Regions from separate parts of the Adlercreutzia muris genome, predicted to be linked through region 1. Evidence: predicted binding sites of a transcription regulator. Region 1 holds the regulator's gene; each other region holds the start of a gene.
What was found. Region 1 encodes HrcA, which represses chaperone genes, less so after heat shock. Its sites were predicted from a motif close to TNTTAGCANNCNNNNNNNNNGNNTGCTAANA; they were not measured.

Region 1 (5,335 bases):
ATCTTGTCGCCCTTGGCCAGGCCCTGGAGCAATATCACCTGAGGACCTTCCGCGGGCGCCTCCTCGTGACGGGCGATGGAGACGAGCGGCAACCCGTCGGAGATATCGATGATCTCGCACTCGAAGTAGTCGCTTGCCCCGTCGATAACGGCGATGTGCTCGCCCGCAGCCAGGCGCAGCACCTTCGCGTGCTTCGCGTCGTCGGCCGCCAGCCGCAGTGGAAACACCGCCTCCGTCTCGGCAGCGAGCACCTGGTTCTCTAGGAAGAATCGCGGTAGGGACATGGACCGCTCCCCTATTCGAAGATATCCCGCAGCTTCTGCAGCGGCGAGCGCTTCTCATCCACGGTCTCGCCCATCTCGGCGGCCAGTTCCTCCAAAAGCTCGCGCTCGCGCTTGGAGAGCTTCGTGGGAATCTCCACGTCGATGTGGGCGAACAGGTCGCCCCGCATGTCGCTCTTCAGGCGCGGCATGCCGAAGCCCTTTACGCGCACCACCTGGTCGTTCTGACACCCCTCGGGGATCTTCACCGTGACCTTCTCGTCCTCGAAGATGCCGTCGATCTCGATATCGGCACCGAGGGCCGCCTGCACCATGGGCACCACGAGCTTGCAGTGCAGGTTGTCCCCGTCGCGCTCGAAGAACTCGTCCGGGGCGATGCGCACGGTGACGATGAGGTCGCCGGCCGGCGCGCCCTGCATGCCCGCCTCGCCGAAGCCGTGGATGCGCAGCTGCTGGCCGTCGCGGATGCCCCGGGGAACCTCCACCGACACGCGCTGGCGGTCGGGCACGCGGCCCTGGCCCTCGCACTCGGGGCAGGGGTTCTCGATAATGGTGCCAGTGCCGTGGCATTCGGGGCACGTGGTGGCCGACTGCATGTCGCCGAGGAAGGTGTGCTGCACGGTGACGACCCGGCCGCGGCCGTCGCATTCAGGGCAGGTGACCTCCTTGCCGCCCTCGCCGAGGCCCGTGCCGTCGCAGTCGGGGCACGGCGCCAAGCGATCATAGACGATCTCCTTCTTCTCGCCGGTGGCCGCCTCCTTCAGGCTGATGCGGATGCCCACGCCCATGTCGCGGCCGTCCTTGCGCACCTGGCGTCCGCCCCCGGCCGCCGCGCCGCCGAAGAAAGTGGAGAAGATGTCGCCCATGCCGCCGAAGCCGCCGCCGAACAAGTCCTCGAAGTCGATGTTCACACCGCCGTAGGGGCCCGCGCCGCCCGCAGCCCCGGGCACGGTGCCGAAGCGGTCGTAGGCGGCCTTCTTCTGCGGATCGCTCAGCACGTCGTAGGCCTCGTTCAATTCCTTGAACTGGTCTTCCGCATCGGGCGCCTTGTTCACATCCGGATGCAGCTCCCGGGCGCGGTGGCGGAACGCCTTCTTAATCTCGGTTTCGGAGGCGTCGCGGGAGACGCCGAGGATTTCGTAGAGGTCCTTCGTTGCGGCCATAGTGGAACGTCTTGCCTTTCTGATGGGTCGTACAAAAGTCGGTGGCGCCGCTAGTCGTCGCAGAGCACGCTCTGGGCGGCGCGCACGGCGCGGATAGCGTTGCCGTAGTTCATGCGGGTGGGGCCGATAACGGCGACGACGCCCTCGCTGTCGCCGCGGCCGTAGGAACAGGCCACGATGGAGATGCCGGCCAGCTCCGAGGCAGGGTTCTCCCGTCCGATGCGCACCATGACGGGGCTTTCCCCCTCCACCGTGTCGTCGAAGGTGTGCAGGAGCACTTCGTCGTCCTCGAGTACCTCCATGACCGGCAAGAGCGCCTTGGCGTCGCTGAACTCCGGTTGGCGCAGAAGAGACGAGATGCCGAGGCTATGGGCCCGGTTCCCGTCGCTCACGCCGAGGCACTCCACCACCTCGTCGATGACGAGTTGCACGAGGGGATCGCGCAGGGCCTCAATGGCGCTCGCGTCCAGAGAGCGGCGCACGTCCCGGGCCGACTGGCCCACGAGCAGCCGGTTCAGCAGGTTCTGGGCCGCCGCCAGCTCATCGGATGTGACCTCTTCGGAGAAGGCGACCGTGCGGTTGGCCACCTGGCCGTCATCGGCCACCACGATGATGATGGCCTGCCACACCGACAGGGACACGAGGGTGATCTGGCAAATGCGGCCGGCGAAGACCGAGGGGGCCATGACGATGGAGAGACAGTCGGTGAGCCGCGCCAGGGCGGCGGATGTGCGCTCCATGAGGGCATCCAGCTCGCAGGCGGCCCCGCGCAGCTCGTCCATCATGGCGGGATGGGGCCGCTCCTCCTCGGCGAGGCCCGACGAGAGCAGCTCGTCGACGAAGGTGCGGTAGCCGGCATCGGTGGGCACACGGCCGGCCGAGGTGTGGGGCTGCTGGATGAAGCCCGCGTCCTCCAGGGCGGATAGGTCGTTGCGCACCGTGGCCGGGCTCACGCCGAGCCGGTGGCGCTCGGTGAGCGTGCGCGATCCCACGGGCAGCGCGTACTCGATGTAGTCCTCGATCAGCGCGCGCAGCACCCTCTGGCGTCGCTCCGACAGCATGGCCGCTCCTTTCGCTTCCCCGCCGGCGCCCCCCTGCGGGCGCGCCGTTGTTGACGCTATTTTAGCAACCAAGCGGCGAGAGTGCTAACGAAAGGGCCGATCTCGACGCAAGCGACACATGGGAGCAGGCGGAAGGCGCGCAGGGGTCCACGGCTCCCGCCGCCCGACCCAGACGGCACCGGGCCGGTCGCGGCCACGGCCTCAGGGCGCCAAATCCAGCAGGCGGCCGTAGAGCTCGTTGCCACAGAGCCAGCCGCGCTCGGTGGGGCGCCAGCGGCCGCCCCGGTGCTCGGCGAGGCCGAGGGCCGCCAGCTCGTCGAAGACGGCCGCCACCGCCCCGGCGCCGATGGTCGCCGCCGCCCGGGCGATGCGCTCGTCGGAGACGCCCTGGGCCATGCGCATGGCCAGCATGAGGTCCTCGGCCGCCATCTGCCGCGCGTTCAGGTCGTCCACCACGCGCCCGTCCTGCACCCGCATGCGGCGCTCGGCGTTCTGGGTCATAGTCGCCGCCGAGCGGCCGAGTCCCAGGTAGGGCACGCCGGTCCAGTAGGCGGTGTTGTGGCGGCTCTCGAACCCGGGGCGGGCGTAGCTGGCCACCTCGTAGCGGATAAAGCCGGCCTCCCCCAGGATGCGCTCCGCTGCCTCCATGCACGCAGCCTCCACATCGTCATCCGGCTCGGCCATCTCGCCGCGCATGACGGCGGCATCGAAGGGCGTGTGCGGCTCGATGGCGAGCGGGTACACCGACACGTGGGTCACGCCCAGGGCCACGGCCTCGCGCACCGAGGCCTCGAAGGAGGCGAGGCTCTGGCCGGGGATACCACCCATGAGGTCCACCGACACGTTCCGGAACCGCTCCTGGGCCACGCGCACCGCCGCGCGGGCCGCCTCGGCGTCGTGGGCTCGCCCGAGGATGCGCAGCACCTCGTCGTCGAAGGACTGCACGCCGATGGACAGCCGGTTCACCCCGAGCGCCCAGATGTCGCGCACCATGGGCGCGGTCAGGCTCTCCGGGTTCGCCTCCATGGTGCACTCCACCTCGGGTTCCAGGTGCATGGCCGTGGAGAGCGCGTACAGCAGCATGGACAGCCGTCCCATGCCGATGTGGCTCGGCGTGCCCCCGCCGAGGTACACCGTCTCTATCTGGCCGAGCTTGCCCTCCCGAGAGGCGCGCCGCAACTGGAACACGAGCGATTCCACGTACTCGTCGATGACCGGCGAGTCGCGCTCGGTGGCCGCGGTGGCGAAATCGCAGTACCCGCATCGCTTCACGCAGAAGGGAATGTGCAGGTAGAGGGCTTTGTAGGGATCATAGGGCATAGAATAGTCTCTTTTCTAGCAACGCAGCTGACGCGACACCGGGTGCCTCAACCGAGCGAGTTCCGCAGCGACGAGAACAGGACTAGATGTCCTGTTCTCCAAAGCGAGGACTGTCTGAGCGAATTGAGGTATCCGGCGGCGCGTCAGCGGACAGATCACGAGTGCTCCTGGGCAATGAGCAGCAAGTCGCCGAACACCTGGTTGAAATCGTCGAGCGTGGTGCAGTAGTTGATGCGCCCGCGGGCCGCGGCGGCGCCGGGCAGGCCCGCCATATACCACATGGCGTGCTTGCGCATGCGCACGATGTTGCGCCCCTCGCGGTGGGTGAGCAGCTCGGCGTGGCGCCGGGCCATGGCAATGCGCTCGTCCACCGTGGGCGGCGCAGGCTCGGGCAGGCCCGCGAGCGCAGCCTGCACCTGGGAGAACAGCCACGGGTTGCCCTCGGCGCCCCGGGCGATCATCACGGCGTCGCAGCCGGTTTCCGCCGCCATGCGCACCGCGTCGGCGCCGCAGCGCACATCGCCGTTGCCCACCACGGGCACGCCCACCGCCTCCCGCACCCGGGCGATAACGCCCCAGTCGGCGGCGCCGCGGTACAACTGCTCGGCGAACCTCCCGTGTACGGTGACCCCATCGGCGCCAGCCTCTTCCATAGCCCGAGCGAAGGCTGGGGCCGTCTCATCGCCCTCGGCCCAGCCGCGGCGAAACTTCACCGTGACGGGATGCTCCACGGCTCCCTTCACGGACCGCACGATGGCAGCGGCCAGCTCGGGCTCCCGCATGAGGGCCGAGCCGTCCCCCTTCGACACGATCTTGCGCGCAGGGCAGCCCATGTTGATGTCCAGATAGGCTAGGCTCTCCCCCATCTCCTGCTCGATCCAGGCAGCCTGGGAGGCCATCACGTCCGGCTCGTGACCGAACAGCTGCACGGCCACCTGCTTCTCGCCGTCGGCCAGAGCCAGCAAATGGCGCGTCTTCTCGTTGGCGAAGGAGAGCCCCTTGGCCGACACCATCTCGGTGAAGGCCATGTCGGCGCCGGCCTCGCGGCACAAGGTGCGAAAGGCGATGTCGGTCACGCCGGCCATGGGGGCCAAAAGCACCCGGTACTTCCCGAACAGTCCGTCCATGGCCTACGCCTGCCCCGAGCGTAGGGAAGCGAGGAGCGCGCAAGGGGCGCCGACGGGGGCCGCTTCCCATACTGCGGTCGCACCGACGAGGGCCGCGTATATGCCGAACGCCTTTCCCATGGCAGCCTACAGGATGCCGAACAGCAGCAGGGCCGCCATGGCGAAAAGCCCGATGACGACGAGCAGGCACCCTACGCCGACCAGTCCCTTTGATGCGCCGGACATGGCCATGCGCTCGCGCTCCTCGGCGATCTTCTTCTCGTCGAAGGGGTCGTTGAGCCAGTCGTATTCCTCGTTCGTATTCTTCGCCATACCTTATACCTTGTGGACGCGTTCGAAATGCAGTGTAGAATAGCGAACAGTTTAACGGATGGCCGCCTGAC
Region 2 (5,335 bases), on a different contig from region 1:
GGCACCGAGGGCGAGGGGCTCGCCCCGGCCACTATCGACCGTTGCGACCATACCGTGCGCATCCCCATGGCCCACGGCGTGGATTCCCTGAACGTGGCGGCATCGAGCGCTGTGGCCTTCTACGCCTTCCGTCATTTGAGCCAGCTGGGGAGGTAGCCCGTGAACGAGCCCCGCCCCTCTCGCTCCGCTACCTCCGCGCAAGGCGATACAGCCACCCGAGACAGCGCGGACAAGCCGCCCCGACGGAAACCCCCAACCTCCATGGTCGTCGCCACATGGGCCGTGCGCGCGTGCTTTGCCTTCGTGTTCGCCGTGAACGTGCAGTGCGCCCTGGGATTCGCCCTGACACCCGAGGCCTACCTGGGCGCCTACGAGCTGGCCGGCGCGCCGGGACGCGTAGCCGCCCAGGGCATCGGCGTGGCCTTCCTCATGTGGAACTGCACCTACCCGCTGGTCATTTGGAAGCCACAACGGCATACTACACTCGCAGGCGTGGTACTGGCCCAGCAAGTCGTCGGGCTTATCGGCGAGTCCGCTATCCGCGCCACCCTACCCGCCGGTCACGATTTGCTCGCCAGCAGCATCAACCTGTTCATCGCCTTCGATGCCGCGGGGCTTCTGCTCATGGGCATCTCGCTTGCCGTGTTTCTCTTCACAAGGAATTTGTGCAGCAAACGCCGCGAGATAGACTCCTGAGTTGAGCCGCAGGCATGTTTCTGCGCAGCCATATCCAACCCTGCCCCTTCTGAACAGGCGTTTCTTGAATAGCCGTTGAAATCATCGCGCCGCATGAGCCGCCTGACATCTATTTCGCGGAGTTTACTGCACAGAATCAGCTCTTTCAGACGCAAAGGAGCCGCACCGACGCGGGGCAGCGAAGAAAGACACCGCAGGGGAGGCGAAGCGCAGGGAAAGGACCGGAAGCACAAAAAAGGGCGGCGGAGGCGGAAGCGCAAAAAGGGAGGCGGAGGCCGAGGAGCAGGGGCCGAGGCGCAAAAGAGGAGTGGCCCGCCTAACGAAAAGGGGCCGCGTCGCGGCCCCTTCGAGAGAATTCCCCGTACTCGTCGGCGTCTGTCGGCCACGCCTACTTCATCAGCTCGGCGACTGCCTGGGCGAAGGCGAGCGGGTTTTCGGGCATGATGCCCTCCACGAGCAGGGCCTGGTCGAACAGCAGACCCGCGTAGGTGCGCACCTTGCCGTCGTCGCCGGCCTCGTGGGCCGCCTGCAGGGTGGCGAACACCGGGTGCTTGGCGTTCACTTCCAGCACCAGGTGCAAATCGGGCAGGTCGTCGGCACCGGGCTGGCTCTTGAGCACCTGCACCATGGCCAGCGACACCCCGCCCTCGCTGGTGACCACAGCCGGGGCATCGGTGAGCCGGGTTGACACCACGACGCGCTCCACCTTGCCCTGCAGGGCCTCGCCCATGGCCGCGAACAGCTCGGCGTTGCTCTCGGTGGCCTCTTCGGCCTCCTTCTTCTCCTCCTCGGTGGTAAGCCCCAAATCCTCGGCACCTACGTTCTTGATGAAGTAGGGCTGCTTGTTCTCGTCGTCGCCATCCACGGCGTGCTCGCCGTAGGTGCCCATGGCCATCATGCAGAACTCGTCCACGTCGGCATCGCACAGCAGCACGTCGTAGCCCTTGGCAAGCACCGTGGTCACGAGCGGCATGCTTGCCAAGCGCTCGCGGGAATCGCCCGCGGCGTAGAAGATGGCATCAGCCCCGGCCGGCGCGTCGGCCAGGTACTCGTCCAGGGTGATCATCTTCTGCTGCTTGGCGGAATAGAACAGCAGCAGGTCGGCCAGGGCGTCCTTCGCCATGCCGTAGCTCTGGTAGATGCCGAACTTCAGGGTGCGGCCGAACTGCTCGAAGAACTGCTCGTAGGCCTCGCGGTCGTCATCGCGCATCTGCGCCAGGTCGGCCTTGATCTTCTTCTCGAGGCGGCGGGCGATGGCACGCAGCTGGCCGTTGTGCTGCAGCGTTTCGCGGGAGATGTTCAGCGTGAGATCGGAGGAGTCCACCACGCCGCGCACGAAGCCGAAGTAGTCGGGCAGCAGTTCCTCGCACTTGTCCATGATGAGCACGTTGGCCGAATACAGGGCCAGGCCGCGCTGATAGTCCTTCGAGTACATGTCCCACGGCGCGCGGCTCGGCACGAACAGCAGGGCGTCGTAGTTGAGCGAGCCCTCAGCGTGCACCGAAATGGTGCGGGCCGGATCCTCGAAGTCGTGGAAGTCGGTCTTGTAGAACTCGTTGTACTCTTCCTGGCTGACCTCCGACTTGCGGCGCTTCCAGATGGGGATCATGGAGTTGATGGTCTCGATCTCGGTGTAGGTCTCCCACTGGGGCGCGGCGGGCGCCTCGGCGTCGCTCTCGGCGGCCTCGGGCACCTCCACCTTGCGGGTGCGGGTGACCTCCATCTTGATGGGGTAGCGCACATAGTTGCTGTAGCGCTTGATCAACTGCGTCAGGCCATGTTCGGTGGCGAAGGTGCCGAAGGACTCCTCGTCGGTGTCGTCCTTCAGGTACACGATGACGTCGGTGCCATGCTCGGGGCGCTCGGCGATGACCATGTCGTAGCCCTCCACGCCATCGGACTCCCAGGCCCAGGCCTCGTCGGAACCCACGGCGCGGGAGATGACGCGCACCTTCTTGCCCACCATGAAGGCGGAGTAGAAGCCCACGCCGAACTGGCCGATGATGTCCACGTCGGTGAGGTCGTTCAGGCCCTTGGGCTCGCCTTCGCCCTCGGTTGCGGCCTCGGCGGCCTCCTCGGCGCGGGCGGCCTTGAACTCGTAGGAGTCGGAATGGGCGATGGTGCCCAGGTTCTTGTCCATCTCGTCCTTGGTCATGCCGATGCCGTTGTCGGACACGGTCACGGTGCGCGCCTCGGCATCGAAGGCCACGGTAATGGCCAGATCATCGCGGCCCACGGCCACGTCCGGGTCGGTGAGGCTGCGGAAGTACAGCTTGTCCACGGCATCCGAGGCATTGGAGATCAGCTCGCGCAGGAAGATCTCGCGATTGGTGTAGATGGAGTTGATCATGAGGTCGAGCAGCTTCTTGCTCTCAGTCTTGAACTTTCTCATAGGTGAGTCCTTCTTTCCTAGGATCGACAGACCGACGCCTTAGTGTACGTCGCGCGCCGGTGGCGTCTCGCGGTGCAATCGGGCTGAAATATAGTCGTTGACCTGCGGCGACAGAGACGTTGGCAGTCTGCCTTTATGAGTGCTAATAGCACATTGTACGCAGAAGGAAACCTAAGTCAATACCTATCAAGTTTTGTTCAGAAAATGGGATGGCGGGAGCTGGGGGGTAAGGGGCGGCAGCAAACCGGACGATCCTCGTAGGGGCGGGCTTCAGCCCGCCCGATGGGACACGCCGCAGGTCGCGGGCGGGCTGAAGCCCGCCCCTACGGAATCCGCCCCTACGGAATCCGTTCCGGCGCGGTCCGTCCTCAGCACAATCCGTCCCTTATGTGGCTCCATGGAGTTTTTGCAGCAAGCTGCTGTACAAACCCTTCGTCCATCATCTTTTTCGTACATAGCCGAGGACACGAAAAACGACCCGCCAAGGGCGGGTCGTTTGAAGGGGTGAGCTGCGGGAAATAGCGAGGGATGCGCAGTCGCCCTGCGACGGGCGCGGGTCGCCTTACTTCTCCAACAGGTCGATGGCCTCTGCGAGGGAGCGCATGATGTTGCGGCGGGACAAGGCGCCGACGAGCTTGCCGTCCTTCACCACGGGCACCTTCTTGATGCGCTTGGCGGCGAACAGGGTACACACCTCGTCGATGGGAGTGTCGGCCTCCACGGCGACGACGCGGCGGGTGGCCACGGCCATGACATTCAAAGCCAGAAGCTCGCGCAGGCGCGTGACGGCGTTCTCGTCGTCCACGTAGCGGTAGCCGTTCAGCAGCGTGGAGTCCAAAAGCGAGATCTCGGTCTTGCCCAGGTAGCTGGCCACATCGCCATCGGACACGAAGCCCACGAGCGCCCCTTCCCCGTTCACCACGGGCAGACCGCTCGTCTGATTCTCGTCCATGAGGCGAATGACCTCCTCCATGGTGGCGGTGTCCAGCGCGCAGACCGGCTGGCGGTTCATCACATCAGAGGCCACGTAGATGCGCTCGGGGTCGATGGCCTCGTCGCGGGAGGCATCCACGGTCACGCCGTCGAAGCCGGCCGCGTAGTCCACGGGCTCGGGGCCGCCCTGGGCCGCCGTCACCGCCGCCGCGGCCCCCTTGCGGCCATCGCGCACGAAGAACAGGATGACCAGCGCGGCCACGCCCATCAGGATGAAGGTGGTCATGTAGGCCATATGATCGCCCAGGTAGGCCTGCTCGAGCGGCGCAGCCTCGGGCGCCACCGCCGGTGCCAGGGCCGAGATGGACACGAGCACGGCCGTGCCGAGGGAGGCCGCCACCTGATTCAAGGTGTTCGACACGCCCTGGGCGTGCTGGATCACGCTGTTCTCCAGCGAGTTCACGCCCCAGGTATTCAGCGGCGTCATGGTGAACTGGAGGCCCACCACTAGCACGGTATACGTAAGCGTCAAGTTGATGAAGCTGCTGTCGATGCCGAGGCGCGCCAGACCCGAGGCGCCCAGCACGGCCACGATCACGCCGGGGATGACCACGCGGCGCACGCCGTAGCGATCGAACAGCCGGCCCGACACGAGGCCCATGAGCGCGCCGATAAGCGCGCCCGGCAGCATGGCCACGCCGGACATCGTGGCCGAGAACCCGAGCACGCCCTGGATGTAGAGGGGCGTGATCACACCGGTGCCCATGAGCGCGGCCTGCACGATCACGATGATGATCACCGCGATGGCGTACTTGCGCGCCTTCAGGATGCTCACCTGCAGCATGGGCTCGGGCAGCTTCATCTGCCGCACCACGTACAGCACGCACAGCGCCAGACCCGCCACGATCAGGCCCGCGGTCAGCGCCATGTTATCCGTGGATGCGAAGGTGGAAAGGCCGTAGAGCAGGCACACGAGACCCACCGTGGACAGGGCCACCGACAGTTTGTCGAAGGGGGCGCGGGCGAAGTCGCCGTAGTTCTTCAGCACGACCACGGCCAGCACCACCACGATCACCGACAGCACGGTCACGATGGCAAACAGCGCTCGCCAGCCCACCGAGTCCACCAGCAGGCCGGCCACCGACGGGCCCACGGCCGGCGCGAAACCGATGATGAGACCGATGACGCCCATGGCCGTGCCGCGCTTCTCGCGGGGGAACACGAGCAGGATCACCGTGAACACCATGGGCATCGACATGCCCGTGCAAGCCGCCTGCAGCACGCGGCCGAGCAGAAGCACCCAGAAGTTCGGCG
Region 3 (5,335 bases), on a different contig from region 1:
TCTTCACCTTCTCGACCACCACGGAGCCCTCGAAGCCCGCGTTCTGGGCGATGGCGCGCATGGGGGCCTCGATGGCCTTGCGGATGATGTTGATGCCGACTTCCTCGTCCTTGTCGGCAGCCTCAACGGAGTCCAGGGCGCCGATGGCGTCCACCAGGGCCACGCCGCCGCCGGCGACGATGCCCTCCTCCACGGCCGCGCGGGTCGCCTGCAGGGCGTCCTCGATGCGGGACTTCTTCTCCTTCAGCTCGGACTCGGTAGCAGCGCCCACCTTCAGCACGGCCACGCCGCCGGACAGCTTCGCCAGGCGCTCCTGGGCCTTCTCGCGGTCGAAATCGGAGTCGACGCGCTCCAGCTCGGCGCGGATGATCTGGATGCGGTTCTGGATGTCTTCCTTCTTGCCGGCGCCGTCCACGATAAGGGCGGTGTCCTTGGTGACCTTCACGGTCTTGGCGGTGCCGAGCATCTCCATGGTGGCATCGGCCATGGTCATGCCGAAGTCCTTGTCGATGACCTGGGCGCCAGTGACCACGGCGATGTCCTCCAGGATGCGCTTACGACGATCACCGAAGCCGGGGGCCTTGATGGCCACCACGGACAGGGTGCCGCGCAGACGGTTCAGCAGGATGGTGGAGAGAGCCTCGCCCTCCACGTCCTCGGCCACGATGAACAGCGGGCGGCCGGCGCGCATGACCTCCTCCAGCAGCGGAACCATGTCCTGGATGGAGTTGATCTTCATATCGGTGAGCAGCACGAAGGGATCCTTCAGCACCGCCTCCATCTTCTCCATGTCGGTGGCCATGTAGGGGGAGATGTAGCCGCGCTCGTACTGCATGCCCTCGACGATCTCCATGTCGATGCCGAAGATGGTCTGGGACTCCTCCACCGAGATGGCGCCGTCGTTGCCCACAGCGTCCATGGCCTCGGCGATCTTGTCGCCGATGGCGGCGTCGCCGGCGGAGATGCGGCCGACGTTCGCGATCTGCTCCTTGGTGGACACCGGAGTGGCAGCGGCCTTGATGGCATCCACGATGGCGTCGGTGGCCTTCTCGATGCCGCGGCGGATACCGAGGGCGTCAGCGCCGGCGGTCACGTTCTTCAGGCCCTCGGAGACGATGACGTCGGCCAGCAGCGTGGCGGTGGTGGTGCCGTCGCCGGCCACGTCGTTGGTCTTCACGGCCACTTCGCGCACCAGCTGGGCGCCCATGTTCTCCACGGGGTTCTCCAGCTCCACTTCCTTGGCCACGGTCACGCCGTCGTTGGTGATGAGCGGGGCGCCGTAGGACTTCTCCAGGGCCACGTAGCGGCCCTTGGGGCCGAGCGTCACCTTGACGGCATCGGCCAGCTTGGACACGCCCGCGGCCAGAGCGGAGCGAGCGTCGGTATCGAACTTGATTTCCTTAGCCATAAGTTCGCGTTCCTTTCGAGTTCTCTTCTATTTATTCAACCACAGCGTAAATGTCGTCGGCGCGGAGGATGAGCACGTTCTCGCCGTCCAGGGCGATCTCGGTGCCGCCGAACTTGCCGTAGATGACCTTGTCGCCGACCTTCACGGGCATGGGGATCAGCTTGCCGTCCTTGTCCATCTTGCCCTCGCCCACGGCGATGATGGTGCCGGTCTGCGGCTTCTCCTTGGCATCGGAGGCCAGGAAGAGACCGGACGCGGTGGTGACCTCGGCCTCGTCCTGCTTCAGGATGACGCGGTCGCCCAGAGGCTTCAAATTCATAGCTTGCCGTCCTTTCAATGGTTTGCGTAGTGCGGGTGCACAACCTCTCATTTAACCACTCGATCGGGTTAAGTGCTAGCACTCCGCAACTACGAGTGCTAAACAGGAAGACATCATAACAGCAACGCCGGAGAAAACAAGGGGTGCGGGAAGGAAAACTTGAGTTTTTTCCACTCAAGTTTCCTATGATTACGGCTTTTATCAGGGATTACCGTGATGCCGGGGAAACAAGCCCCGTCTCGTAAGCGAACACCACGAGCTGAGCCCGATCATGGGCGTCGGTCTTCGCCATGATGCGGGCCAGGTGGGTCTTCACCGTAGCCGGCGAGATGAACAGCTCCTCGGCGATCTCGTCGTTGGACAGACCGCGAGCCACCAGCATGAGAATCTCGCGCTCGCGGTCAGTAAGGCTGCCCAGCGCCGCTCGGCGCCCGTCGGCAGTTTCGGCGCTCCCCCAGCCGCCCCGGGGGCGAGCGGCCACGAAGGTCTCCACGAGCCGGCGCATCACCGAGGGCTGGATGAGCGCGTCACCGGCGGCCACCACGCGGATGGCGGCGGCGATGTCGTCGGGGTCAGCGTCCTTCAGCAGAAAGCCGCTCGCCCCTGCCCCCAGGGCGTCGTAGACGTACTCGTCGATATCGAAGGTGGTGAGCACCAGCACCCGGGTCCGGGCCAGCAGCGGGTTGGCCGTGATGGCGCGGCAGGCCTCGATGCCGCTCATCTCCGGCATGCGAATATCCATGAGCACTACATCGGGCCTGAGGCGCTGGGCCTCTTCCACAGCCTGGGAGCCGTTTCTGGCCTCGCCGACGATCTCGATGCCCTCGTAGGTGGAGAGGATCATCCTGAATCCCGAGCGCACGAGGTCCTGGTCGTCCACAACGAGCACGCGAATGGGCTCGGACTCAGTCATGGGTCTCCTCCTTCGAGGCGAGAGGAACGGCCGCGGCGATGCGGAAGCCGCCCCAAGGACTCTCGGTAGCGGCGAAGGTGCCGTGGAGCAGTCGGACGCGCTCGGCCATGCCCACCAAGCCGTGGTGGCCGCTTTCCGCAACCGACCCCGGGCCGCGGCCGTCGTCGTCCACCACGAGCCGAGCCACAGCGCCGTCCTCCACCGCAAGGACGATGGCGGCCCGAGCGGCCCCGGCATGGCGCACGATGTTGGTGGCCGCCTCCCGGGCGATGCCGAAGAGGGCCACGTCAATGTAGGCCGGCACGCGAGCGCGGTCGTAGCCCTCCATGGCCAGAGAGGTTTCGATGCCGGCCCCTTCCAGATAGCCCACGAGATCGGCCATACGGTCGGTGCCCTCGGTGGGGGCGGTCTCAGCCGGGCCCTCCCCGCTGCGCAGCACGCCGATCATGGCGCGGATCTCCTCCAGGGCCTCCTTCGCCGTAGAGCGCACCTCGGCGATGGCCGCCTGAGCTGCCACCGGATCGCGCTCCACGAGCCGCTCGGCCGCGGCGGCCTGGATGCTCACCGCCGACAGGGAGTGCGCCGTGATGTCGTGGACCTCCCGGGCGATGGACACCCGCTCGGCCTCGAGACGGCGGCGCGCCTCGGTCTCGCGGGTGCGCTCGGCCGCAGCGGCCCGCTCCTCAATGGCCCGGGCGCGCTCCTGATGCTCGCGCAGGGCGTAGCCCGCGAAGGCCGCAGCGAGCCCCAAAGCCCCGTTCTGGAAGAGGGTGAGCTGGGTCAGGATGCGAGACTGGTCGGGCGGGGGCGGTGCCACAAGCAGCAGGACGGCCAGCAGGGCGAAGGCCACGATTGCCTCGCCCCGGGGACGGCTGGCGGCCAGGGTGAACAGAGCCACAAGTGGCCCCACAACCGACAGGGCGATGCCGTTGAGCCGGGACTGGAGCAGCGCCCAGGCCACGATGCACCCGACAAACGCCACCCAGGGCAAGCGGCGCCGAACCACAAGGGGCGCGGTGGTGAGCGCGATGGCCCCTAAGGAGAAAGCCGTGGGCACCATGACCTGAATACCCATGAGCCGACGCATGAACTCGTCGGGAATGAGCAAGTTCACCGCCAGAGTGAACTGCAGGCAGCCGAAGCCGAAGGCACCGAGGGTCACCACCACGTCGATGAGCCAGTCGGTGGCGGTGAGTTTCTCGGTCTTTCCCAGCAGTGCATCCATGAGTACCATGGTAAACGAGAGCGGCCCCGGGCGCCATACTCCCGCCGGGGTAGTTACGAGGGCGTTATTCGTAGAAGGCCGCGGCGGGGTACGGAGGCTCCAAAGCCCGCTTGAAGGCGTTGGCCGCCGTGCGGGCGAGCACGTCGTCCACAAGGCGCCGAGTCGCTTCGGCCTCGTGTCCCTCGGCCACGAGGGCTGCAGCGACGGCCTCAGGGGCCCGCCCATGCTCCACGGCGGCCACGAGAATGCGATCCAGGGTGGCGTAGTCGATGCCGAGGGACTTCTCGTCCTCCTGGTCGGGCGACAACTCTGCCGAGGGCGGCTTCACGAATACGTTCACGGGAATGGGGCCGACATCGCCGGCTTCCACGGCTCGGCGATTACGGGCCCGGGCCATGGCGAACACATCGGTCTTATAGACGCCGCCCAAGGGGGCGAAGGCACCGGCCGTGTCGCCGTAGAGGGTGGAGTAGCCCATGGCCGCCTCAGACTTGTTCCCCGTGTTCAGCAGCAGCCATCCATGGGCGTTCGACAGCGCCATGAGACATACCATGCGGCAGCGGGCCTGGGTATTTTCGGCGGCCAAGCCCGCAAGCTCGCCCCCGCAGGCCCGGCCGAGAACCGTCTCGAAGGCCTCGAAGGGCTCGCAGATGAACACCGTATCTGCGGCGATGCCGAGGTTGGCGGCCAGGGCGCGGGCATCGGTGAGGGAGGATTCGCTGGAATAGGGCCCCGGCAGCATGACCCCGTGCACGGAGTCGGCACCCAGGGCATCGACGGCCATAACCGCCACAAGAGACGAGTCCATGCCCCCCGATAGCCCGATGACCACATCGGTAAAGCCGGCACCGCGCACGAAATCACCCAGGGCGGCCGTGCAGGCATCGTACATCTCCAAAGGCTCCATGGATCTTCCTTTCCGATTCGGGCGCAGCTCGGGCCAGCGCCATCGGCGGCCCTGTCCCCCGTCCTAGCGAGGGCGCCGCCCCATACTATGGCAGCCCTATGTTTCCACGGGATTGCCGAGACCCTAGGATTCCGGTAAGTCCACCTCGATGGACTCGATGGAGAGCTCGCGCCCGGCCACCAGCTCGGTGGCGAAGGAATCGCAAGCGGGGCACAGCCGGCTGTAGAGGTCGTGCTCGAACTCCTCGCCGCACTCCAGGCAGATGCTGCGGGGACGCACCATAGTCAGGTCGAGCACGGCCCCCTCGGTGAAGGGATCGGCTGCGGCCAGGGCATCGAAGGCGAAGAAGAGGGCGTCCTCCACGGCCTCGTTGGCCTCGCCGATGGACAGCTTCACGGACAGCAGCCGCACGGCCCCCGCTTCGCGGGCCGCCTTCACCGCCGCATCCATGACGCCGGTCATGAGTCCCAGTTCGTGCATGTGCTTCCCTTCCCGATTCGTTCCGCGGGCCCGATGCAAAAAGGGCGGGGTCTCCCCCGCCCAAGAGCGCCAAAATCCGCTTG

Region 2: a site for HrcA is predicted at 3,206-3,236, ahead of htpG (molecular chaperone HtpG). Genes of this name have one in related genera too.
Region 3: a site for HrcA is predicted at 1,801-1,831, ahead of AAK988_RS04335 (co-chaperone GroES). Genes of this name have one in related genera too.

Annotation. Positions count from the first base shown of each region.
Region 1 is NZ_JBCLQK010000010.1:75,624-80,958, reverse strand. It holds gene AAK988_RS09655 (RsmE family RNA methyltransferase) at 1-284, opposite strand, end outside; gene dnaJ (molecular chaperone DnaJ) at 296-1,444, opposite strand; gene hrcA (heat-inducible transcriptional repressor HrcA) at 1,495-2,505, opposite strand; gene hemW (radical SAM family heme chaperone HemW) at 2,707-3,825, opposite strand; gene dusB (tRNA dihydrouridine synthase DusB) at 3,981-4,952, opposite strand; gene AAK988_RS09630 (hypothetical protein) at 5,079-5,264, opposite strand.
Region 2 is NZ_JBCLQK010000001.1:433,383-438,717, forward strand. It holds gene AAK988_RS01695 (TrmH family RNA methyltransferase) at 1-156, shown strand, start outside; gene AAK988_RS01700 (hypothetical protein) at 262-696, shown strand; gene htpG (molecular chaperone HtpG) at 1,085-3,088, opposite strand; gene AAK988_RS01710 (MDR family MFS transporter) at 3,651-5,335, opposite strand, start outside.
Region 3 is NZ_JBCLQK010000003.1:144,750-150,084, reverse strand. It holds gene groL (chaperonin GroEL) at 1-1,408, opposite strand, end outside; gene AAK988_RS04335 (co-chaperone GroES) at 1,440-1,727, opposite strand; gene AAK988_RS04330 (response regulator transcription factor) at 1,936-2,640, opposite strand; gene AAK988_RS04325 (sensor histidine kinase) at 2,633-3,865, opposite strand; gene nadE (NAD(+) synthase) at 3,930-4,772, opposite strand; gene AAK988_RS04315 (hydrogenase maturation nickel metallochaperone HypA/HybF) at 4,896-5,252, opposite strand.